DNA from 2 places in the Paenibacillus sp. DRB1-1 genome. Region 2 is predicted to be linked to the other one. Evidence: riboswitches for the same ligand, from Rfam matches in the RefSeq annotation. Region 2 holds a riboswitch; the other holds the start of a gene.
The links. Region 2 has a riboswitch for S-adenosylmethionine ahead of ACQW03_RS16330 (methionine ABC transporter ATP-binding protein). Riboswitches for the same ligand answer to the same signal wherever they lie in the genome.
Positions count from the first base shown of each region.

Region 1: another riboswitch for S-adenosylmethionine. It lies ahead of metA (homoserine O-acetyltransferase MetA); the one in region 2 lies ahead of ACQW03_RS16330 (methionine ABC transporter ATP-binding protein).

Region 1 covers NZ_JBODQH010000001.1:845,338-857,293, reverse strand. The annotation lists gene ACQW03_RS03905 (HRDC domain-containing protein) at 1-722, shown strand, start outside; gene corA (magnesium/cobalt transporter CorA) at 883-1,818, opposite strand; SAM riboswitch class I at 2,370-2,495, shown strand; gene metA (homoserine O-acetyltransferase MetA) at 2,613-3,530, shown strand; gene ACQW03_RS03890 (PLP-dependent transferase) at 3,655-4,839, shown strand; gene ACQW03_RS03885 (aminotransferase class I/II-fold pyridoxal phosphate-dependent enzyme) at 4,836-6,014, shown strand; gene ACQW03_RS03880 (IS3 family transposase) at 6,141-7,022, opposite strand; gene ACQW03_RS03875 (transposase) at 7,031-7,327, opposite strand; gene mqnC (cyclic dehypoxanthinyl futalosine synthase) at 7,753-8,886, shown strand; gene ACQW03_RS03865 (YitT family protein) at 8,983-9,846, opposite strand; gene ACQW03_RS03860 (cation:proton antiporter) at 9,931-11,157, opposite strand; gene ACQW03_RS03855 (cation:proton antiporter regulatory subunit) at 11,162-11,656, opposite strand; gene ACQW03_RS03850 (hypothetical protein) at 11,864-11,956, opposite strand, start outside.
Region 2 covers NZ_JBODQH010000001.1:3,676,301-3,688,256, forward strand. The annotation lists gene ACQW03_RS16305 (DUF2515 family protein) at 1-257, opposite strand, end outside; gene ACQW03_RS16310 (thioredoxin family protein) at 494-838, shown strand; gene ACQW03_RS16315 (COX15/CtaA family protein) at 1,012-1,941, shown strand; gene ACQW03_RS16320 (UbiD family decarboxylase) at 2,071-3,837, shown strand; gene ACQW03_RS16325 (Cthe_2314 family HEPN domain-containing protein) at 3,889-4,614, shown strand; SAM riboswitch class I at 4,740-4,879, shown strand; gene ACQW03_RS16330 (methionine ABC transporter ATP-binding protein) at 5,018-6,040, shown strand; gene ACQW03_RS16335 (methionine ABC transporter permease) at 6,037-6,705, shown strand; gene ACQW03_RS16340 (MetQ/NlpA family ABC transporter substrate-binding protein) at 6,780-7,622, shown strand; gene ACQW03_RS16345 (SDR family oxidoreductase) at 7,766-8,530, shown strand; gene ACQW03_RS16350 (NifU family protein) at 8,623-8,868, opposite strand; gene ACQW03_RS16355 (YuzB family protein) at 8,956-9,213, shown strand; gene ACQW03_RS16360 (NAD(P)/FAD-dependent oxidoreductase) at 9,332-10,399, opposite strand; gene mqnE (aminofutalosine synthase MqnE) at 10,603-11,709, opposite strand.

The sequences.
Region 1 (11,956 bases), 2.8 Mb from region 2:
TGCAAAAGCTTTATTGCTACAGTGATTTGTTTCCACGTGATGAAGTGTATGAGCAGTTGTCGATGTGGAGACGGCAAAAAGCAGCAACGGAACGAAAAGCCCCTTATTTTATCGCTACGAATCGGCTGCTTCGGCTCATTAGCGTCTATCTTCCCCATACCGAAGAAGAACTGTTGGAGCTGCCTGGTATGGGTCAGGGTAAAATGTCTCAATATGGGACGGAGCTATTGGCTATTACGACACAAAATGATCGGACCACGCCATTTCCGTTGAACTGGGTAATAGAGACGCTGGAAGAAGAAGTTTTTTTGTCATGGCTATACAAGCAAAAAGAGAACCAGTACAGGCAGGAGCTGAACAAATTCAGCCTAACTAGAACGATTATCGAAGGCATTTCGGACGGTCTTTCACTGGAACATATCGGAATGAAGACAGGTTTGCATCGTAGAGAGATGATTGAAGCTGTGGAGCATTTGGACAGGGATGGCATTGATATGGAGAAGCTGATCCGCAAGGAATTGGTGAATGTATCTGAGGAGGAGCAGGCAGCCATCTGGTCTGCTTATGAAGAGTTGGGGGATACGCTGCTCAAGCCCGTCATGCTGAAAGTGTATGGGGAAGAAAAGGCAACCGAAACAGGACTGGATCAAATTTACGAGCGTCTGCGTTTGATCCGTATACGGTTTCGTCATCAGCAGGTACCCGACCGACATGTTGGATAATATAGAACTGATTGAATAAAGCTAAAGTATTAAAGTACATTCAGGGTTCAACATACTAAAAAGCAGCAGCGAGTCCACACAGGACACGGCTGCTGCTTTTTATGACAAAGCTTAAAATCGAAATAAGTAATCCAAATTGGTACTTCTCCCCCTTTTCTTTTTAAACCCAATCTTTCTTGCGGAAAATACAGAACATACTGACACCTAATGCCACCATAATACCAATGACGACAAAATAGCCATAACGTGTATGGAGCTCAGGCATATTATCGAAGTTCATCCCATATATTCCGGTAATGACTGTCAATGGCATAAATACGGTCGTAATTGCCGTAAACACACGCATAATTTCATTGGCACGGTTGGCGATACTGGATTGATAAGCTTCTCGAAGGTTACCCATCAAGTCGCGGTAAGTTTCAAAAGTCTCCGAAATTTTCACAGCATTTTCATAAATGTCGCTGAAATATTTTTGCAATTGATCGTCGATGAGCCGCAAATCTCGTTTGTTCAGGGTATTGATGACTTCTTTTTGCGGACCCAGCACTTTTTTTAACCACAGAATCTCACTTCGTAAGCCGATGATTTCGTTCAAATGCGACTTTTTCGTATGCATTAGAATATCTTCTTCCAGCTTCTCAATGCGGACCTCAATCCGGTCACCAACCAGAAAATAGTTGTCAACAATCAAGTCGACCAACAGATACATAAAACGGTCAGGCTGGCTGACTTCTTGCTCCCACAGCATAGGCTTGAGGGTACGAAGCTCATTTATTTTCTGCTTGGTCACCGTAATGATAAAATGGCGGCCGAGAAAAATGTTCAAAGCTCGCAAAAATATTTCTTCATCATCAAAACGAATGCTATTTACAACGATAAAATAATGGCTTTCATAAATTTCAATTTTCGGACGCTGTTCTTCTTCACTCAAACAGTCTTCTACTGCAAGATCATGCATGGAAAATAAAGGCTGGAGCACTGCCAAATCATCGACATCGGCATCAATCCAATAAAAACCTTCTGCCGGTGCAGTAAGCGCCATTTCAATTTCTTCGATAGGGGTAAAAACCCCGTTGTTAACCAAACGGATTTTCATATATGTCACTCCTTATGCTCCGTCGTAACGGAAATACGTTTACCTTAAGCATAAGGAATGGACTCAGTTAGCCAGTTAGCCGGTGCGGGTAAGCTTGCACTTCCATCAAAAGCCGGAGGCTTTTGGAGCATGCAGAGCCTGGCGTCCCGTCTTTCGGCAAGCTGAAGTCATTCCTATGCTGTTGTTCAGGGATCGCCGCCTTTTCGGACTCGGGTCGCCTTCCATTCCGGATTCACCTCTCAAATGTTCTTTTTTAGATTGCCACAGTATCGCAGGAAACACTCAAATCTGCACTACTGCTCCATATTTTTGCCTAATAGCACTTGTATAGTATAACGCTCGGCCTACGGCCTTTCAAGCGCAAAATCATGGGCTAAATCAACAGTAGTGGCAAGAGCTTCAGCGATAGGAGGGATATGATTTAACCTATGGGAAAGGTAGACAAAATGTGAATGCAGGGTACAAATTTAAAAGTCCTATCTTGACGAAGCCCAGCCGATGCATTAAAGTGAACAACAAGAACTTTGTAAACCCAAAATGAATATAGCGAAATCTTATCAAGAGCAGGTGGAGGGACTAGCCCGATGATACCCGGCAACCGGCGATTTTAATCGCACGGTGCTAATTCTTGCAGGACGTGCGCTTTGTACAAAGCGCGTTGCCCTGACAGATGAGAGAGGCGCATATGGATACAAATATGACCTTTCTCTAACCTGAGAAAGGTCTTTTTATTATATGCCCGGCATCTCAACAAGACGATTTTCGCAAAACTTACGAACAAGGAGTGAGTTTACATGCCGATTAAAATCCCAGACACGCTACCTGCAAAGGAAGTGCTGGAGGGTGAAAATATTTTCGTAATGGATGAAAGCCTGGCTTATCATCAGGACATTCGCCCGTTGCGTATCGCCATTTTGAATTTAATGCCGACAAAGGAAACGACGGAAACCCAACTGTTGCGCTTGGTCGGCAATACGCCGCTGCAAGTGGACGTCACGCTGGTGCACATGAAATCTCATGTATCCAAAAATACATCGCAAGAATATTTAAACATGTTCTATAAAACGTTTGACGAGATCAAGAACAGTCGTTTTGACGGCATGGTCATTACAGGAGCCCCGGTTGAACAGCTTGAGTTTGAGGATGTGAACTACTGGGAGGAGATCCAGCAAATCTTTGAATGGACGAAAACGAATGTAACTTCGACCATACATATCTGTTGGGCCTCACAGGCAGGCTTATACCATCATTTCGATGTCCCTAAATACGGGCTCGACTACAAATGCTTTGGCGTATTTCCACATATAGTGATTAAGCCTAAAGTAAAATTGCTACGCGGCTTTGATGAATTGTTTTATGCTCCTCACTCCCGACATACTGAGGTTCGGCGGGAAGATATTGATCATATTGCCGAATTAGAAGTTTTATCCGAATCCGAAGAAGCTGGAGTGTACCTCGTAGCCACGCTTGACGGTAAACAAATTTTTGTAACTGGGCACTCTGAATATGACCCGCTTTCCCTGAAATGGGAATACGACCGCGATGTGGCCAAAGGAATGGATATTGAAGTCCCGAAAAATTATTTTCCTAATGATGATCCCAAGCGCACACCACCCTCAATCTGGCGGGCACACGCCAACTTATTATTCTCGAATTGGCTGAACTATTATGTATACCAAGAAACACCTTACGATATCGGGCCCCAGATTTAAAAAGGGGCTTGTAGTTTACCCCTGCACAGTACCACCTTGCAGTAGCGCAGCAGTATAGTCTTTGACATCCATTTTTGCAGGATATGTTATAGCACCCACTATGGAAGTTAACAGGAGGACTCATATGAGTGAGAAACAGTGGAAAATCGAAAGCAGATTGGCACAAATCGGTTCAGTAGAGGAACCAGTAACTGGGGCTATTAATTACCCGATTTACCAATCTACGGCGTTCCGCCATCCCCGTCTAGGTCAAAGCACAGGATTTGATTACATTCGGACGATCAATCCCACGCGAAAGGTACTGGAAGAGGCTTCTGCTGCACTTGAATCTGGTGATGCAGGCTTTGCATGTAGCTCAGGTATGGCGGCGCTGCAAACGGTATTTGCATTGTTTGGACAGGGAGATCACCTCATTGTATCGCTGGATCTGTATGGCGGGACATATCGCTTGCTGGAGCGTATTTTATCTAAATTTGGTGTAACAGCAAGTTATGTGGATACGAATGATCTTGAAGCACTCGAACAGTCATGTCGACCGAATACTAAAGCTGTATTCATAGAAACACCTACAAATCCGTTAATGATGATTACTGATATTCGAGCGGTTGCCGAGTGGGCATCACAACATCAGTTGCTTACCATTGTAGATAATACGCTGCTAACCCCATATTTCCAGCGGCCATTGGAGCTGGGTGCGGATATTGTGGTACATAGCGCAACCAAATATTTGGGCGGACACAACGATGTGCTGGCAGGGTTGATCGTAACCAAAGGCAAAGAGCTATCGGCTGAAATTTCCTTCCTGCACAATTCCATAGGGGCCGTGCTTTCCCCGAGCGACTGCTATCAGTTGATGAAGGGGATGAAGACGTTAGCGCTGCGTATGGACCGACATCAGCATAATGCAACAGTGCTGTCTAACTATTTACTGTCGCATCCGGCGGTGGCGGAAGTATTTTATCCAGCTCTCGAAGGCCACCCAGGTCGTGAGATTCAAAATAAACAATCCAGCGGAAATACAGGTATCTTCTCCTTTAAAGTAAAGGATGCTCGTTATGTGGAGCCTTTGCTTCGTCACATTAAGCTCATTGCGTTTGCGGAAAGTCTCGGCGGTGTGGAATCGCTAATGACCTATCCCGCTGTGCAGACACATGCGGACATACCAGCAGAAATTCGGGATGCAGTCGGAGTAGATGACAGGCTGTTGCGTTTCTCCGTAGGCATTGAACATACAGAAGACCTAATTGAAGATTTGCGTTCAGCGTTGGAAGCGGCACGTCAAGAAGTAGAAGGAGGGGAGCAGCAATGATAGAGGATGCGAGAAGGATCGGCCAGGATCTGGACAAAGAGCGGAAGTTTGCTACCAAGCTGCTGCATTTCGGCTCTGAAATTGACAGTGTGACGGGGGCATCGAGCGTCCCGATCTATCAAGCTTCTACCTTTCACCATCATGATATTTTTAATCCTCCACAGCATGACTATTGCCGTTCAGGTAATCCGACACGACAAGCTTTGGAGGATTATATCGCCTTATTAGAAGGCGGAGCTAGCGGTTTTGCCTTTGCATCAGGTATGGCGGCCATCTCTACTACATTTATGCTCTTGTCTGCTGGAGATCATGTCATTGTTTCCGAGGACGTATATGGAGGAACATATCGACTGTTGACCTCCATTTTGAAACGGATGAATATCGAAACGACCTTCGTCGACATGACAGACCTCAACCTTGTGAAAGAGGCGTTGCAAGAGAATACAAGGGCTGTATATATGGAAACTCCGTCCAATCCGACACTCAAAATTACCGATGTAGCAGGAATAACCTCTTGGGCACGGGATAATGGACTTTTGACGTTATTGGATAATACTTTTATGACACCTTATTATCAACGTCCGATTGAGCAGGGAGTCGATATTGTATTGCACAGTGCGACCAAGTTTCTGGGCGGACACAGCGATGTGCTGGCAGGACTTGCGGTAGCGCGTACCGAATCGTTGGGGAGACAAATCAAGCAGCTCCAAAATGGACTGGGTACCGTGCTGGCTCCGCAGGAGTCATGGTTGCTCATGCGCGGTATGAAGACACTGGAGGCTCGTATGGCTCACAGCGAAAAGAGTGCAGCAAAGCTCGCCAATTGGCTGAACGAGCGCAATGACATTGAGGCGGTGTACTACCCGGGTCTGGAGAATCATCCAGGACGTGAAGTTCATGAGCGTCAATCCAGCGGTTATGGTGCAGTAATATCATTTGATGTAGGTTCTGGTGAGCGTGCAAAAGAAGTCCTCAGTCGCGTACGTATTCCAATTGTAGCGGTTAGTCTGGGAGCTGTGGAAAGCATCTTGTCGTATCCGGCGATGATGTCACATTCGGCTATGCCCCATAGTGTACGATTGGAGCGCGGGATTACGGACGGACTACTTCGTTTCTCCGTAGGTCTGGAGGATATTGGCGACCTGATCAGTGATCTGGATGAGGCGCTGCGCTAGAGCGTTAGCACATCAGTAGTATCTTTGTCTTTTTCACGCCCGGAGCAAATATGTACAGTACTAAACAGCAAGTTTCCAGTCATTGAAGTGAACCCTGTCAAGTAGACAGCTATCAAAAAGCAATAATTAAGCAGCCTGAGTCCTGTATTCATAAGGAGTCAGGTTGTTTAGTTTCTCTTGAAAGCGTTCATGGTTGTAGAAATGGATATACTTTTGAACAGCATGCTCCACCTGTTGAGCTGAATGGAAGGCGTGGAGATAGAAACACTCGGTTTTAAAATGACTGAAGAAGTTTTCTATACATGCATTGTCCCAGCAGTTCCCTTTTCGGGACATGCTGGCCTGTATTCCGTATCGCTTGAGCAGGTTGGTATATTGGCGAGAGGTATATTGAAATCCTTGGTCGCTATGCAGTAGAACACCTCGCGCATCCTGTCGCTTCCTTGCCTTTTTCACTGTATCCAACACCAGGCTCAAATCGTTTCTGCGGCTGATCTGGTAGGCAACAATTTCGTTGTTAAAAAGATCCTGAATCGCGGAAAGGTAGAGCCTCTGTCCATTGAATATGAGGTAAGTGATGTCTGTTACCCACTTTTGATTCAACTGGTCGGCCTTAAATTCCCGGTTTAGATGATTGCCAGAAATGACATAGGCTTCTTTCTTGCCGTAGTAAGGTCTCTTCCTACGAATGATCGCCTTGATTCCTAGTTCACCCATAAGTCTCCGTACACGCTTATGATTTATATGTATGCCATAGATTCGATTCAACCAAACCTTCACCCTGCGGTAGCCGTATATTCCTTTCAATTTCTCGTAACAAGCCATGATTTTTAGCTTCATGGTTTCATCTTCCCGCTGTTTTTGTGAAACGAACATCTTTCGCTTTATCCATTTATAAAAGCCGCTTTTGGATACTCCGGCCAGTTCACATAGTAGTACGATGCTATGTCCCTTACTAAGCAATTCTTGGATCACCGCAAACTTTTTACTCTTGGGTACAGCCTCCATTCCTCCTTTCACATCTGCAAGAGCTTTTTTAGCATTTCATTTTCTGCTTCAAGGCGTTTCAGCTTGACCTCCGGATCTTCGGGGCGTGTTCGAGGTCTGCCGATGCCAGGCCCTTTTGCTTTGCCTCGTTTTTCCTCTAGACCTTTCATTCCCTCGGCTTTGAAGTGTCTCACCCATCGGCGAACCAGCGAAGCGTCAATCTCCATTTCTCGTGCCACGTTTTTATATCCGATTCCCTTGTTGAGGTACAGATCCACTGTCTTTTTCTTGAAGCTCACATCGTAAGTTTTTCTTATTACTCCCATAGAAAAATCCCCTCCATAATAGACAGATTAGTCGGCTTGCTCTTTTCTGTCTACTATGAGGGGATCATATCACATTCAGGAGGCTTGCTGTTTTCTATAAGAATGACATGAAGGACAGTGTGAAAAAAGGCACTTTTCAGTCCTGTTTTCTTATTTCTTGGCTATAAGCAATGCTGAGATCAGCTTGGCAGTTGCCTGTTTTCCTAGGTGAAAAGCAGATAGAAGCGGGAATAAGTATGGTTCCTTACCTAAAGATATGTTAGTATTATCATTAGGTTTTACTATGCTAAATAGCACAGACAACATACAAGGCCAGTCATGAACATACATTACGGCAGGGTTCGAACGCAGGTTTGTGAAAGCATTCTCGTTCATAAGTCCTGTCTTTCATTTCGTCGCCCTGTGACAGCGAAGGAGGATACACCATGAGTGTAATCGACCAGATTTTAGATAAAGCCCTACGCGGCGAACGCCTGAATTTAGAGGATACCGTTGCTTTGTTCGAATCAGATGAGGTAGAAAAAATAGGTCATGCGGCGAATAAAGTTATGAATCGCATGCACCCCGATCCCATTAAAACCTTCGTCATTGGACGAAATATTAACTATACGAACGTATGTGACGTATACTGTCGCTTCTGCGCTTTTTACCGTAGACCGGGTTCTGATGAAGGTTATGTTTTGCCAGACGAGGTGATCTTTCAGAAGATCAAGGAAACGCAGGATGTAGGTGGCACCGAAATTCTAATGCAAGGCGGTGTGAATCCGAATCTGCCGTTCAGTTATTATACGGATTTGCTGAAAGCTATCAAGGAGCGTTTTCCCGATATTACGATGCACTCCTTCTCGCCAGCTGAAATTCATAAAATGAAGGAAAAATCCGGTCTATCCATGGAAGACACGATTCGAGCCATTCATGAAGCTGGATTGGATTCGCTTCCGGGTGGAGGCGGAGAAATTTTGGATGACCGCACACGCCGCAAAATTAGCCGTCTCAAAGGCTCTTGGCGTGATTGGATGGATGTGATGCAAACGGCTCACAAGGTTGGGATGAACACGACTGCTACGATGGTTATCGGCTTTGGCGAGTTGATGGAGGAGCGTGCGCTGCATTTGTTGCGTGTTCGTGATGCTCAGGACGAATGCATTGAAAACAAATATAATTCTGAAGGATTTTTGGCCTTTATTCCTTGGACCTTCCAGCCAGACAACACCAATCTGAAGAAGGAACGCCAGACGCCTGAGGAATATTTGAAGACCGTCGCGATCAGTCGTCTTGTATTGGATAACATCAAGCATATTCAGTCTTCATGGGTAACCATGGGACCTGAAATCGGTAAAAAATCGTTGTACTACGGTTGTGATGATTTTGGCAGCACCATGATTGAGGAAAACGTAGTTTCCGCTGCAGGCGCAACGTATAAGGTTAACATTGAATCCATTTTACAGTTGATCCGCGAGACGGGTCACGTTCCGGCACAGCGCAATACCCGTTATGATATTATTCGTACTTTTGACAGTGCCAGTAGTATTGAACATGATTTTATCATGCAAAATTAATATACGTTAATATATTGTTAATTACAAAACGCTTATCCATCACTAATCTATGTACAAGGATTAGTGTGGATAAGCGTTTTTTGATGTGTTACTTTGCTATGCTTTCCATCGTTTCATATACATGATCTCAGCCTGTGGGTCTGCCATTTGGATGACTGCCTTAAAGCGCTGCAAATCCAGCAGATGAACGCTGTAAACGATGACCATTTGTTCTTTTTTATCCTCAGATTCGCTTTTAATCTTGCCCTCTATCTGGGCAGAGCCTCCCACAGGCGTGCTGTGTATACGCAGCCTGCGATATATGGCATTCTCGATGGTTTGCTGTTTCTTGCTGACAACACAAACCATACGCGTCAGACCGGTAAACATCAGCCGGGTCGTTTCATAGGCGGCGAGGCAGGATAAGGCTGAATAGAGAGCTGGCTCCCAGCCTAGCACAAAGCCAGCCGTAATGAGCAGCAGACCATTACATAGCATAACAATCTGTATTAACGGAATCTTGCGATGTGTTAGCAATAATGTGGATGGACGGCCATCCTCGGACTCGTTAAGTCCTAGTGAATCGAGCAGACCACCGTGACGAGCTGCCAGCCCTGCGCCAAGCCCTATACAGATTCCGCCGCCCAAAGCACATACGACCGGATGGCCGCTCACTGCCGGAAAAGGCGAAAGAATAATGGCTGAGCCCGAAAAGGCGAACAAGCCGGGTAGTGCACGAAGCAGCATGGGTTTGTGAGTAGACAGAGAATACAGCAGCATGAGTGGCAAGTTCAAAACGAATAGCAGTAACCCAAAATGCTCCTGTGTATAGAGCGACATGAGTCTGGAGATCCCCGTGACGCCTCCAGCGATCATATCATGCGGATGCAAAAACAATTCCAGACCGACGGATGCCGTAATTCCGCCAATCACCGTATAAAAGACAGGGAACCTGCTCGCGTCTCCTGAAGCGGGCTTCACAAGCCGCCTCATAGAGTTTCGGCATGTTTTACAGCGTGCGGCATAGCCTTCCCTCCTATGGATTGTCGTATCCAGCTTTTACAGTTACGCCGAGTTACTTTCTTCCTTTCGTAGGCGGGGGTCCTTGAACTTAAATATTTTGTTTAACATATTAAAAATAGGTTTTGACTGCTTTGTCAGAAGTGGTCCAAGAATCGCCAGTATGAGTACATAGATGGCTGCAAAGGGTTGAACAATATCAAGCAAACCGCCTTCTTTACCCAAGTTGGCCATGATAATCGAAAATTCACCCCGTGCCACAATGGTCAGGCCGATATTTGCTGACGCTTTGGGAGATAAGGAGGCTGTACGCCCAGCCAGCATTCCTGCCCAAATGTTTCCAAACAACGTGAGGATGACTGCTACCAGTGCAAGCCATATCGCGTTTCCTCCCAGGGACAGTGGATTAATGGATAGTCCAAAGCTGAAGAAAAACAGGGCGCCAAAGAAATCGCGGAAAGGAACAATTAAATGCTCGATCCGTTTGGCGTGTTCCGTTTCGGCTAGTACCAGACCGACCAACAGGGCGCCGATAGCTTCCGCCACATGAATCGTTTCCGAAAAACCAGCCACCAGAAACAGAGAGCCGAAAACAACAAGTCCGAATACCTCATTGGAGCGAATACGGAGAATTCGATTTAACAGAGGGACGGCCTTACGGCCGATGATAATGACTGCAAGCATAAAGCCTAGCGCGATTAGCGCTGATAGCAGCACACCCCCGAGCGAGGATGAATCGCTAAGAACCAATCCGGAGAGGATGGAGATGTATACGGCGAGGAAAACATCCTCGAACATAATAATGCCCAAAATCATTTCAGTTTCAGCATTGGCGGTCCGCTTGAGATCTACCAGCACTTTCGCAGCAATAGCACTGGATGATATTGTTGTAATTCCGGCGATAACCAGTGTCTCTGCTACAGGAAAGCCGCACAGGAAGCCAAGAGCCAGCCCCAGTGTAAAATTGATGCCAATATAAATGGTACCGCCCACGGCAATGGAACGGCCTGATTTAATTAACCGACCTACTGAGAACTCGAGACCCAAGTAGAAGAGAAGAAACAGCACTCCGATTCTTCCCATAAAATCAATAAAAGGGGCACTTTCGATGAAGCGAAAATCAAAATGCCATAGCTCCATCGCATGCGGTCCAACTGCCATTCCGATCAGGATATAAAAAGGGATGACTGAGAAGCGCAGTTTGGAGGAAATAAGTCCGGCTGCAGCGATGAGAGCAATAGCCAATCCAACCTCAAATACCAGATGATCCATCCAATCACCCGCTTCCGTTCATAAGGATTTGTTTAAAGCGTTTTTGTTGATCGCGTTCCCCAACAACCACTACAGTGGCATCATCGTTAATAATCACTTCAGGACCAGGATTTACATATTTCTTTCCTTTTTTCTCCACAATGGCAATAACAGTGGCTCCCGAATTTTGTCTTACATCCAGCTCACCGATGGATTTACCGACACTTGCATAATGAGATTCCACTCTATACCATTCGATAATAAAATCGTCAAACGTCATTTCTACACTTTCAAGCTGTTTGGGCTTATATGTCATACCACCGATGATGGAGGCTACCAATCGCGCTTCCTGATCATTCAGGGTTGTCATAGAAATACTTTGTTCCAGATCCTCGTAATCAAAGTGATACAACTCGCGCCTGCCATCATCATGAATAATAATGACAATTCGGTCGCCACTTTCTGCATCTATTCGATACTTAATCCCGATTCCTGGCAAAATAGACTCTCGAATATCCATTTGTAAAGCCTCCTGTATGATACGTTATTTAAATGAATGGTATGGGAAATAAATCACATACTTTGGGAGTGACATGGAAACTTTCTTTTTGTATTAAATTTTATAAATTAACATAAAAAACCTGATAAATACACTTTACGTATTACACTTATTGGGAAAGGTTAACAAATAGACATGCAAATGTGGTGATGTGCATGCAAAGGGAGGTTAAGCCACATAACTAGAGGTGAATTTGATGGGGAACAAGTACAATTGCTTCTTTAGTTTGCAAATGACAGGAATAAAAGGCAGATGTAGTTT
Region 2 (11,956 bases):
AAGGGCATATTCAGAGTAGAGGGACGAGTAGCGGGTCCGTTCACCAGCATTATCGCTTCAGCTTCATTCATAACGGCCTGTGCCGTATGATAATCCCACGCTAGTTCACGCAAGGGGGAGCGTAATTTGCGGGATTCGGTCCAAGCCGCTCGTTTGCCCTCCCAAGCTTCCTCTGCAACACGGGGAACGGAACCCAGTAACTTTAGTCCTCCTTGAAGCTGTCGAGATGCTGTATGGAGCCATTCGCTAAGAGACATGACTAAATAACCTCCTTTCCAACTGCAAGCATCCCCGTATCCTGCCAAGTATGTTGGGTATGCTGTTAGGATGTCGTCGCTTATGTGGATTCTTAAGTATATCTTTAGTATGCCTCAATGAGAGGGCTTCCAATCGGCATGTGAGCAGAATGGGGGAGTGTGCAAAAGCTTCACTTGGCGTTACAATAGAAAGTGCAATCTTTTCAGCACAAAAAGAATTTAAGGAGGAATCATCCATGCAAAAAATCGTCTCTCATGAAGACTTTAATAAGGCAATATTTACTCCGGGCGTAACGGTGGCTGTGTTTAAGGCGGACTGGTGTAAGGATTGTCATTTCATCGATCCGTTCATGCCTGATGTGGAGCATCAATATGCAGATAAGCTTACATTAATTGAGATTGATGTAGAACAGGCCGAAAGCGTCAGTCAAGAGCAAAATGTATTGGGGATTCCTAGCTTTATCGCTTACAGTGAAGGGCGAGAACTGGTACGTCTGGTGAACAGACTGCGCAAATCCCGCGAGGAGATTGAGCAATTTTTGGATCGGGCTGTTGAAGTCCACGCGAGCTTGGCAAAATAACATCAAGACATTCAGAAAGCCGCTTCCTTCTAAGGGGGCGGCTTTCTCACGGACACGTTCACATTTTGTCAACAAAGCTCGTATGTCAAGGAACGATATATCAGTTATAATTACTTTAAGTGATCATTTCACAACATATAAAGTGAATAAATATTATATTTGGAAGGATACGGGTGAATTTGAATAACAAAATTGGAATATTAAAATGGCTGGCACTCGTAACATGTATTGTCATGTTTTTGGCTACCTTCGGTGGAGGTGTCGTGACGCGGACGGATTCGGGTCTCGGCTGTGGCCGGGAATTCCCGCTTTGCAATGGTAAGCTGGTTCCGGCACATACGATTGCATCCCTTATTGAGTTCTCTCATCGCTCCGTCAGTGCCATGGCCGGGATTCTTTCTATCGCCTCATTTGTTGGCTTTTTGCTGTTTATGAAGCATCGGAAGGATTTGCAGCTATTCTCGCTGCTCACGCTCATGTTTGTCATCATACAAGGTGCAATGGGGGCGTTGGCTGTCGTCTTCTCCCAATCGGCTGCAGTCATGGGACTGCATTTTGGCTTTGCGCTTATCGCCTTTGCCAGTGCGACTATGATGACGCTGGGGGCCTGGCAGGAGCATGCAGATTCACGCCACACCCCGCGTCTGATTCCTGGGCCTGTCAGTCGGGGCTTTCGTAACTTTATATGGTTATCGACGGTCTATACCTATATTGCTGTCTATTCAGGGGCGTTGCTTAGTCACTCGGTCATCCAGAAGGTTGTAAATATTGGGGGCTTCATATCTCCACTGCTGCTTCATCAGATTTCAGCTGGTCTGCTGTTCGTCATTATCTTGGCTGTGGGTCATTACTCATACCGTTATCACCCGAATCACCGGGATATCCGTATATTGGGTGTCGTATCGGTCTTGTTAATCTTGCTTCAAGTAGTGATTGGAATTATCTTGTTGTACGTCAACAAACCTGAAATCTACATGTTTATCGTGCTGGGACATATGCTGGTGATTGCATCGTTATTCTCGATTTTGGCTTATCTGAGCTACCGTGTATGGCAATTGTCACCGGACCGCAAGTTTGTTTCGACCCAAGCACAACGTACCTAAGCATTTCATGAATCGTAGTGAAGCGGATTTTTGCCCAAGAGGCGTTTAAACACGTATAATAGCATATAAGAAACAAACCAGGCCCACGAGTTTCTCGAGGGCTTGATTTGCTTAGGAGGAGTCGTCCAGTTGATCTACCAGAATTTGCGCCAATTTATTGAAGCGCTGCGTAAAGAAAATCATCTTAAAATTATAGAGGCACCTGTCGATCCTTATCTGGAGCTGGCTGAGATTCATCGAAGAGTCATTGAGGAAGAAGGGCCGGCACTGCTGTTCACGAATGTAAAAGGAACCCCGTTTCCTGTAGCCAGTAATCTGTTTGGCACGAATCGCCGTGTGGACATGGCTTTTGGCCCGCGACCAGAGCAGCTGATGGATGCGATTGTAGGAGCGACCAAAACATTGTTTCCACCTACACCCAAAGCATTGTGGAATGAACGTGGCCTGATTAAGGACATGCTAAAAGTAGGGCTAAAAACAGTATCTCATAGCGAGGCCCCGGTATTGGGAGTTCGCCGTACAGAGGCTCCGCTGGCACCACTGCCTAAAGTGACCAGTTGGCATGAGGATGGAGGGCCGTTTATTACGCTTCCACTCGTGTATACCGAGAAGCCAGGTCAGCCCAAGGATCATAATCTGGGGATGTACCGCATTCAGATTTATGATGATCAGACGACGGGCATTCACTGGCAAATTCATAAAGGCGGCGGTTTCCATTATCATGAAGCGGAGCAGCGTAATGAGCCGTTGCCTACAACGATTATTATTGGTGGCCCGCCTGCCCTGATTGCGTCTGCCATTGCGCCAGCACCGGAAAACTTGCCTGAGCTGTTGCTGGCTTCGCTTATTATGGGAGGCAAGCTGCCCATGACAGAAGACCCGCTTGGAGGTCACCGGATTCCAGCAGAAGCAGAATTTGCAATCAGCGGTTATGTACCGCCACATGAACGCCGTCCGGAAGGCCCGTTTGGTGATCATTTTGGATATTATTCATTACAGCATGATTTCCCTGTATTTCATGTCAAACATATGCATCACCGCAAGGATGCCATTTATCCGGCAACCATAGTGGGTAAGCCACGGCAAGAAGACTACTATCTCGGTGAGTTCTTGCAACGTTTGCTGTCGCCTGCCTATCCGCTTGTGATGCCTTCCGTCAAGTCTCTGTGGGCGTATGCGGAAACGGGCGTACATGCACTGGCAGCGGCAGTGGTACGTGAAAGCTACTCCCGCGAAGCACTTGTATCCGGTTTTACCATTTTGGGTCAAGGTCAATTGTCGTTGACCAAGTTCCTGATGCTGACGGATCGAGTAATTGATTTATCTGACTTTAACCTACTGCTGGAAACCATTCTGGAGCGATTTAATCCGGCAAGGGATTTATTTATTTTCAATCACACGTCACACGATACACTCGATTACACAGGCCGCAAACTGAATCATGGCAGTAAGGCCATCCTGATGGGGATAGGTGAGCCTGTACGTGAATTGCCTCGTGCTTATGAGGGAGGCGATCTGCCGGGAATTTGTGAAATTGAGCCATATTGCGGAGGTTGCCTCGTCGTATCGGGTGCATCCTTTGAGCAAGAGCCTGAGCTGGCCGCACGTGTTTTGGAGCGATTAGCAGCGGGTGAGCAAGAGTGGCCGCTCGTTTTCATTGTGGATGATGCCAAAGAAGTCGTTCGCTCTCAAGCCTCGTTCCTGTGGACGGTATTCACACGCTTTAACCCGGCTACAGATATGTACGCGGACAGCGAAGTGCGTTTGCATCATCTGAATTATAAGCTGCCGATTATAGTGGATGCGCGTATGAAGCCGGGGTATCCGGATGAGGTGTTACCGCGTGAGGATATTGTTAAGCTTGTAGATCAACGATGGACGAGTTATTTCGCTTGACGCCCTAATTAAACCTACAGCCGAATTTTACATTTATAAGGAGGCGTAAGCATGATACGCAAGCTACTGGGTGAGCCACCACGTGTGAACAAAGGCATCCTGCTAGATGCCATGAATAGCATGTCAGCTATGTTGAACCTGCTGGAGCGGCAAATTCAGGCTGGTGGAGATCCGACCCACGATTTTCGGAAGGCGGATATTTTAACACGCGGTCTAATGTCATCTCTGGATGAACTGGAGCAGAGCCATCATGCTTCCGCCTTTTTCCGTATGAAAGTAAAAGCCGGATATGCTGAAGATATGAGTGAGGATGAAAAATCCGATTATGCATTATATGTTTTCTTTTATAAAGATGGGTTTGTTCGGGTTTTCTCTATTTTGGATAAGCTGGGCAACTGGCTGAATGATCTGTATGATTTAAAAACAGGGCAGTATAAGGCGCATTATTCGTATTTTACCGTGTTGCGGCAGCTCAAGTATCTCAAAATGCATCCTGTATTGACCGATAATTTAAATGATATCAAGGATACTTACAACGATGCCATCAATCGGCTGCGTAAGCGTCGGAATACGGAGATACACTATATGAATACGGAAATGCAGGATGATCTCTGGCAACGACACCGAGCTTTGTATGGAAAAATCCAACTGGAGGACCTCGATCACCATTTGGAAGATTTGCAACAGGGCTTGGAAATGGTATGTCGGTCGCTGTCAAACGCCTTTACTTATACTGCGAAACAATGGGAGAACCGGGCAGTACGCCCAAAAATATGATAGAAAATATCCTTTGACAAAGCAATGTAAACTATCTATACTGAAACCTAGTTTCAGAAAAATGCTTGAATTATGTTTTTTTATATAAACTTAACGGACAGCTAAAGCTGGAGTTTAACATATTTTTCTTATCCAGAGAGGTGGAGGGACTGGCCCGATGAAGCCCGGCAACCCGTTCTTTCCCGGTGTAATACACTGGGAGGGAACATGATGGTGCTAATTCCTACAAAACCGCTAGAGTTATAGCGATTTTGGCAGATGAGAAAAGGTTCGCAAGGTGGGGCCCTTTTCATTCTGTGAAAGGGGCTCTTTTTTGTATAAATAAATAGCGAGATTTTATACAATTCTAAGAGATGACAACTGGTTAAAAGGGTAAGGAAGAAGTGAAGGGGGTCGCAGCACGTTGATAGAGCTTAAGCAGTTAACCAAGCATTATGGCAAAGGCAACCGACGCGTTAATGCGCTGTCTGGGTTGAATCTTTCTATAAAGCGTGGAGAAATATTCGGAGTGATTGGTCACTCCGGGGCGGGGAAAAGTACATTGATCCGCTGTATTAATTTATTGGAACGCCCTACTTCAGGTGAAGTATGGGTAGATGGGGTAAACCTCGCTACTGTGAGTCAATCCCAGTTACAGAAGCAACGTCGAAAAATCGGAATGATTTTTCAGCATTTTAATTTGTTGTCTTCGGCGACGGTGTATGACAATATTGCATTTCCATTGCGGTTGGTAAACACCCCCAAACAAAAGGTAGACATGAAAGTTCGTGAGCTGCTGGAATTGGTGGGTCTGGAAGAACACAGTGGAAAGTATCCGTCACAGCTCTCAGGTGGACAGAAACAGCGGGTAGGAATTGCACGGGCGCTGGCTAGTGATCCTCATGTATTGCTGTGTGACGAAGCGACTTCTGCGCTTGATCCGCAAACGACGGGGTCTATCCTGAAATTGCTGTTGGATATTAATCAGCGTTTTAATTTAACCATCGTGCTGATTACACATGAAATGCATGTCATTCAAAGCATTTGTGATCGAGTTGGCGTCATTCATCAGGGCGACATCGTGGAGCAAGGCCCAGTGGCGGAAGTATTTTTGAAGCCACAGCACCAGGTAACCAAGGACTTTATCCAACGGGAGTCAGAACATCCCGAGGAGTTGCAAGCAGCGATTGCGGCAGCAGGTGGCGGCGAGTCGGCGCAGGTGGTACGTATCTCCTTCTTGGGCAGTAAAACATATGATGCGATTTTGTCGCGTACGGCTCGAAGCACTGGTGTTGATTTTGCGATCTTGCAGGGAACCATATCTACGATTAAAAATGTACCCTATGGACAGCTGATCGTTCGTTTTGAAGGAAACCATGAAGATATAGAGCATACGTTGCGCGAAGTGTCTGGGCAAGGACTTGATGTGGAGGTGATCGGACAATGAGCGAACTTGATTTTTCACAAGTGAGTTGGGAAGAGCTAGGAAATTCTACTCTGGAAACCCTTCAGATGCTCGGGGCGTCCGCATTGTTCACCCTCATTATTGGTTTACCGCTCGGTATATTATTGTTTCTGGCGAGCCGCTCCTCGTTGACTCTGATGAAGGTGATATACATTGTATTATCATTCATCGTTAACATTTTACGTTCCGTACCATTTATCATTTTGATCGTTGCACTTATTCCTTTTACACGATCGCTGGTAGGTACCTCGACCGGGGTGCTGGGAACCATTCCACCATTGGTTATCGGGGCTGCCCCATTCTTCGCACGTCTTGTCGAAACGTCTCTGCGTGAAGTGGACAAGGGTGTCATTGAAGCCGCACAAGCGATGGGTGCCTCGACAGGACAAATTATCCGGCGTGTGCTGTTACGTGAGGCACTTCCGGGTCTGCTCGCTGCATTAACCATTACCGTCGTTACACTCGTATCCTACACGGCAATGTCCGGGATGATCGGGGGCGGTGGACTGGGTACACTGGCTATCAACTACGGCTATTATCGTTATGAAACGGCTGTCATGATCGTTGCGGTCGTGCTGATGGTCGTATTGGTACAATTGCTGCAAATGGCGGGAGATCGCCTCGTGCGGCATTATACTCGAAAATAGGGAAAACATATAGATATCCTTATTGATCAGGACGTCTGCTCCTGAATATTACAAATTATTGGAGGGGTAATAACATGAAGAAATGGGTATTGGCTGTATTAAGCTTGACATTAATTGCGGTGCTGGCGGCTTGCGGTACAAAGAGCACAACATCGGATACAAACAATGCGACCGAAAATACAGGCGGATCACCACGTGAAGTGGAGCTGAAAATTGGAGCTTCTCCTGTGCCGCATGCGGAAATTTTGGAAGCGATCAAGCCTCAGTTGGAAAAAGAAGGGGTTCGTCTCCAAGTCGTTCAGTTTAACGACTATGTACAGCCGAACGTACAATTGTTTGACAAGCAACTGGATGCTAACTTCTTTCAACATGTACCTTACTTGGATGTGATGAACAAAGAGCGCAAAATGGATCTGGTTTCTGTGGGCGCAGTTCATTTGGAGCCATTCGGTATCTACTCCCAAAAATATAAAAAGCTTGATGAAATCCCAGATGGCGCAACTGTAGCCATTCCGAACGATGCGACAAACGGAGGCCGTGCTTTGCTGTTGTTGGAGAAACAAGGTCTGATCAAGCTGAAAGACGCAAGCAACATTGAAGCTACGGTAAAAGATATTACTGAAAACAAGAAAAACCTGAAATTCAAGGAGCTGGAAGCGGCTATGCTGCCACGTCAGTTGCCTGAAGTGGATATTGCGTTGATCAACACGAACTACGCTCTGGAAGCGAAGCTGAACCCAACGAAGGATGCACTGGCACTGGAAGATAAAGATTCTCCTTATGCTAACGTTCTGGTAGCACGTCCTGATAATAAAGATTCCGAAGCGATTCAGAAGCTGATCAAAGCTTTGCAATCTCCAGAAACTAAAAAATTCATCGAAGATAAATACCAAGGCGCGATTATTCCAGCATTTTAAGCAGGGAACGAGAACGCATTGCACGCAAACCCCAAATTCTCTTGAACAAGAGGACTGGGGTTTCTTTTTGGATGGAGTTGTAGGGGAAGCTTAAATATTTTATACTTGGGGGTGACCGTTCTCTGTGAACAGGAGGAAAATTGTTGAGAGATAAAGTCGCATTCATAACCGGCAGTGCCAAAGGTTTAGGTAAAACGACCGCTTTGCGTCTGGCGGATGAAGGCTGTAATATTGCGCTAAATTATGTGCATAGCCAAGCAGAAGCCGAAGCGCTTAAGCGGGTGATTGAGTCTAAGGGAGTACGCTGCCTGTCTTTACAAGGGGATATCTCTGTTCAGGAAGATATCACGAGGCTGATTGGTGAAGTACAGGATCGGCTGGGTGGAGTCGATATTATGGTGAACAATGCCGGACCGTTCATCCGGGAACGCCGTCTGTTTGCGGATTACAGTGTAGCTGAGATTCATGCCATGATACAAGGAAATCTGGTTGGTACCATGCTGCTGGATCATTTGGTATTGCCCCACATGCGTAGCCAGCATTGGGGACGTATTATTCATTTTGGCTTTGGTCATGCTGGAGAAGCAAGGGCTTGGCCGCATCGTGCCGTCTACGCAGCCGCCAAGGTGGGGCTGGTGTCTTTTACGAAGTCACTGGCTGTGGAGGAAGCTCCTTATGGCATTACGGTCAATATGATCTGTCCAGGGGACATCCGAGGAGCAAATAAGGAAATGTCAATCGCCGATGTCATCGGCATGCAGGATAAAGAGACACCGCGTGGACGTCCGGGGAGCGGAGAGGACATTGCACGAGTGATCGCCTATTTATGTGAGGAGCATTCGGATTTTATAACAGGCAATATTATGGATGTATCGGGAGGTTTAGATCCCATTCGGCCAACCATATAAGCTTAAGTGATCCTTCAGACGCTGTAATACAAAAAAGAGTCTTGAGCTTCGTTACCGAAGTCAAGACTCTCATGATCATTATGCATCAAGCATTAGAATACTTGTACCACTTCTTGGACGCCGTCGACTTCTTCGAGAAGAGCGCGTTCAATCCCTGCTTTCAGCGTGATTGTGGAACTTGGGCAACTGCCGCAAGCGCCTACCAGCTTCAGCTTAACGATGCCGTCTTCAACGTCAACCAGCTCAACGTCGCCACCATCGCGTTGCAGGAACGGACGGAGCTTATCCAGTACATCTGCTACTTCGTCATACATTTGAACGCTTTGTGTTTCGCTCATTAGAATTCAACTCCTTTCCTATACCTTTATTATTATATTACAAAGCGGGCCAAATTAAAATGCCCGTCATCCAAAGCAGGTGAAAAAATGTTAAGGCCTATTATTGAGTTTTGCACCAGTAATATGCATTGGGGTACCGATGAAATCATGTCCAAGCTGGAGCAGAATCCAGATTATGATGTGATTGAATACGGATGCCTAAGCAATTGTGGTCAGTGCAACGCCGAACCCTATGCGATGGTCAACGGTGAGATTGTATCCGCAGATTCAGCAGAGCTTCTGTACGAAGTGATTATGAACAAAATTAAGGAAGCTGAAGCATGGGATAACCTAGATTTGGATTGAAATAGAATGGTCCGTTTAACCTGCTTCCTTTTGTATAGGAAATATACATCATCATACACTCAACAAACAAAGAAGACCTGCTCTGGGAGCGGGTCTTCTTTGTTTGTTGAGCATGCGGTTAGCCAAAATGGCGTTTCGACTTCCAGAGCACGCCGCTTTTAAGCAGGCGTGGTACTCGTCCGCGCAATGAGGTACTGCCCATAAAGCCATAGCCGAACCCGGCCTTCTTGCCAAGTGCGCCTAATGTACCGCGCAGCTTTAAAGGATGCGGGTGAGGCGTTTGGCCTTTCCACAGGTCGCGTACAATGTGTGCGATTTGCTCCCCTTGCACTTCTGCCGCCTGAGCGCTTGGAGAGTAGGGAAGGCTCGCACAGTCTCCGACCACATACACCTCAGGATGATCTGGTATTTGATAATACTCGTTGAGCACGATACGACCCTGAGGGTCTTTAGGGACGGCTAAATCCTGCACGATTTTTACCGGCTGAATCCCAGCCGTCCATACCACTGCATCCGTTACAATTTGCTCGTCACGGTTATAAATAGCCCCCGGCTCAATACGGGAAACCGCAACATGATTCAGCGCATTTACCTGATGCTCCTTGAACCAAGCATGTACATAGGCAGACAAACGTTGCGGGAATGCCGACAGCACCCGCTCGCCCCGATCCATAATGGTAATATTCAAATCCGTGCGGCTTTCACGTAACTCCGCAGCAATCTCAACACCGCTAAGACCGCCGCCTACAATATGGACATGTCCATATGGCTTGATTTCGTTCAAGCGCAGATAGGTTTGGCGGGTATGGTTAAACGACTGGATCGTACAGCTGTGTTCTTCAGCCCCTGGTGTATTGTGAAAGCGGTCGGTACAACCCAACGCAATGACAAGCTGGTCATAGGGCAAGGGTTCACCGTCTTGAAAATGGACAATCTTATTCTCCAGATCCATCGAGGTGACTTCTCCGTATTTGCGAATAAGACGTTGTTCATCTGGAAAATGCACCCGCAAATCAAAATCAGATACCGTACCTGCCGCGAGGGCATAGTACTCTGTTTTCAACCCCTGAAAGGGCATTCGATCCACTAAAATAACTTGAACATCGTCGGGAATGTGTTTATCCAGCAATTCTTTGGCAATGGTAAGGCCGCCATAGCCGCCCCCCAGAATAACGAAATTTTTCATCAAAATCCGCCTTCCTTTCGCTACCGTGTCCCCGGCAAATGGTCTGGTGTCTCGTCGATCTAACACAAGTTTTTGTTGTTATAAAACCCGAGAATCAGGCCTGCCTTTGTCAGGCAGACCAGCGTATTCCGAGGCAGCAGATGCTGCATGGTGTGAGTAATGGGGATGAAATGCTCGCGGGAAATTTGAATCCGATATTACATTTATTCGAAAACTTCGATTTCGTTATAGAAGGTGTCCCGTTCAACAGGTATACGTCCGGCACCTTTGACCAGCCAGATTAGCTCTTTACGGGTCAATCCGGCAGGGGTTAACGCACCTGCGGCATGGCTGATCTGCTCACGCACAATCGTGCCATGGACGTCTGATGCGCCAAAGGTGAGAGCGACCTGCGTCAATTGCGGTCCAATATTAATGAAGTAAGCTTTGACATGGTCGATATTGTCCAGCATCAGGCGGCTGATCGCAATGGTTTTGAGATCCTCGTAAGCGGAGTTACGACGCATGATGTTGGCGTTTTTGCTTTTCGGCTGCATGGACAATGGAATAAATACCATAAATCCGTTCGTTTCGTCCTGCAATTCGCGAATTTGCAGCATATGTTCAATACGATCCTGATACGATTCGACCGAACCATACAGCATAGTCGTATGAGTTTTCATGCCGAGATTGTGGGCCGTGCGATGTACTTCGAGATAGCGGTCCACGTTGGCTTTCGTAACACGCATCTTCTTCCGATATTCGTCGGACAAGATTTCCGCGCCACCACCAGTCAGGGATTGAAGTCCAGCCTTTTGCAGCTCCTGAAGCACTTCTTTAATACTCAAGCCGCTTATGCGTGTGAAAAAGTCAATTTCCGCTGCAGTGTAAGCTTTCAGTGTAACGTGGGGATACTTTTCATTTAGTGCCTTCAATGAGTCTACATAGTATTGGAAAGGCACATGATTATTATGACCACCGACGATATGAAATTCTCTTACCCCCGGATGGATGTGTTGCTCTACATAATCAATCATTTCCTGCCCGGACAACGTATAAGAGCCGTCCTCCCCCTGATCCTTGCGGAAATTGCAGAACGCGCAGCGCGCTTCGCATACATTGGTGAAGTACAGGCTCATGTTTTCGATAAAATAAACCTTTTTTCCGTTCTTGCGTAAATTAGCTTCGTTAGCCAACTGACCCAGTGTGAGGATATCGTCAGTTTCATACAAATATATACCGTCTTCAAGGTTCAAACGAATACCGTTCTGTACCTTTTCTACAATTTCCGCCATTCTGCGGTCTGTAAAAGGTGTAACTAATGTGGACATGCCTATTCCTCCTTCAAGTTGCTCTGTGCGAGGCTGTCCGCCAAATCAGCGGCACAAGCGCTAGGTGCGCACAGGATGTCCCGTTCCGTCGGTAAGAATCCGGCAGCGCGGATATACGATATGTGAAAAATGTTACAATGCCAGGCTACAATGATGAATGTCTCAAAATATCGCCTTTGAAATGACAAATTTCCGACAGTTTCTTTTACACACTCTTCACCTATTATAAACCTCACACCACCGGTGT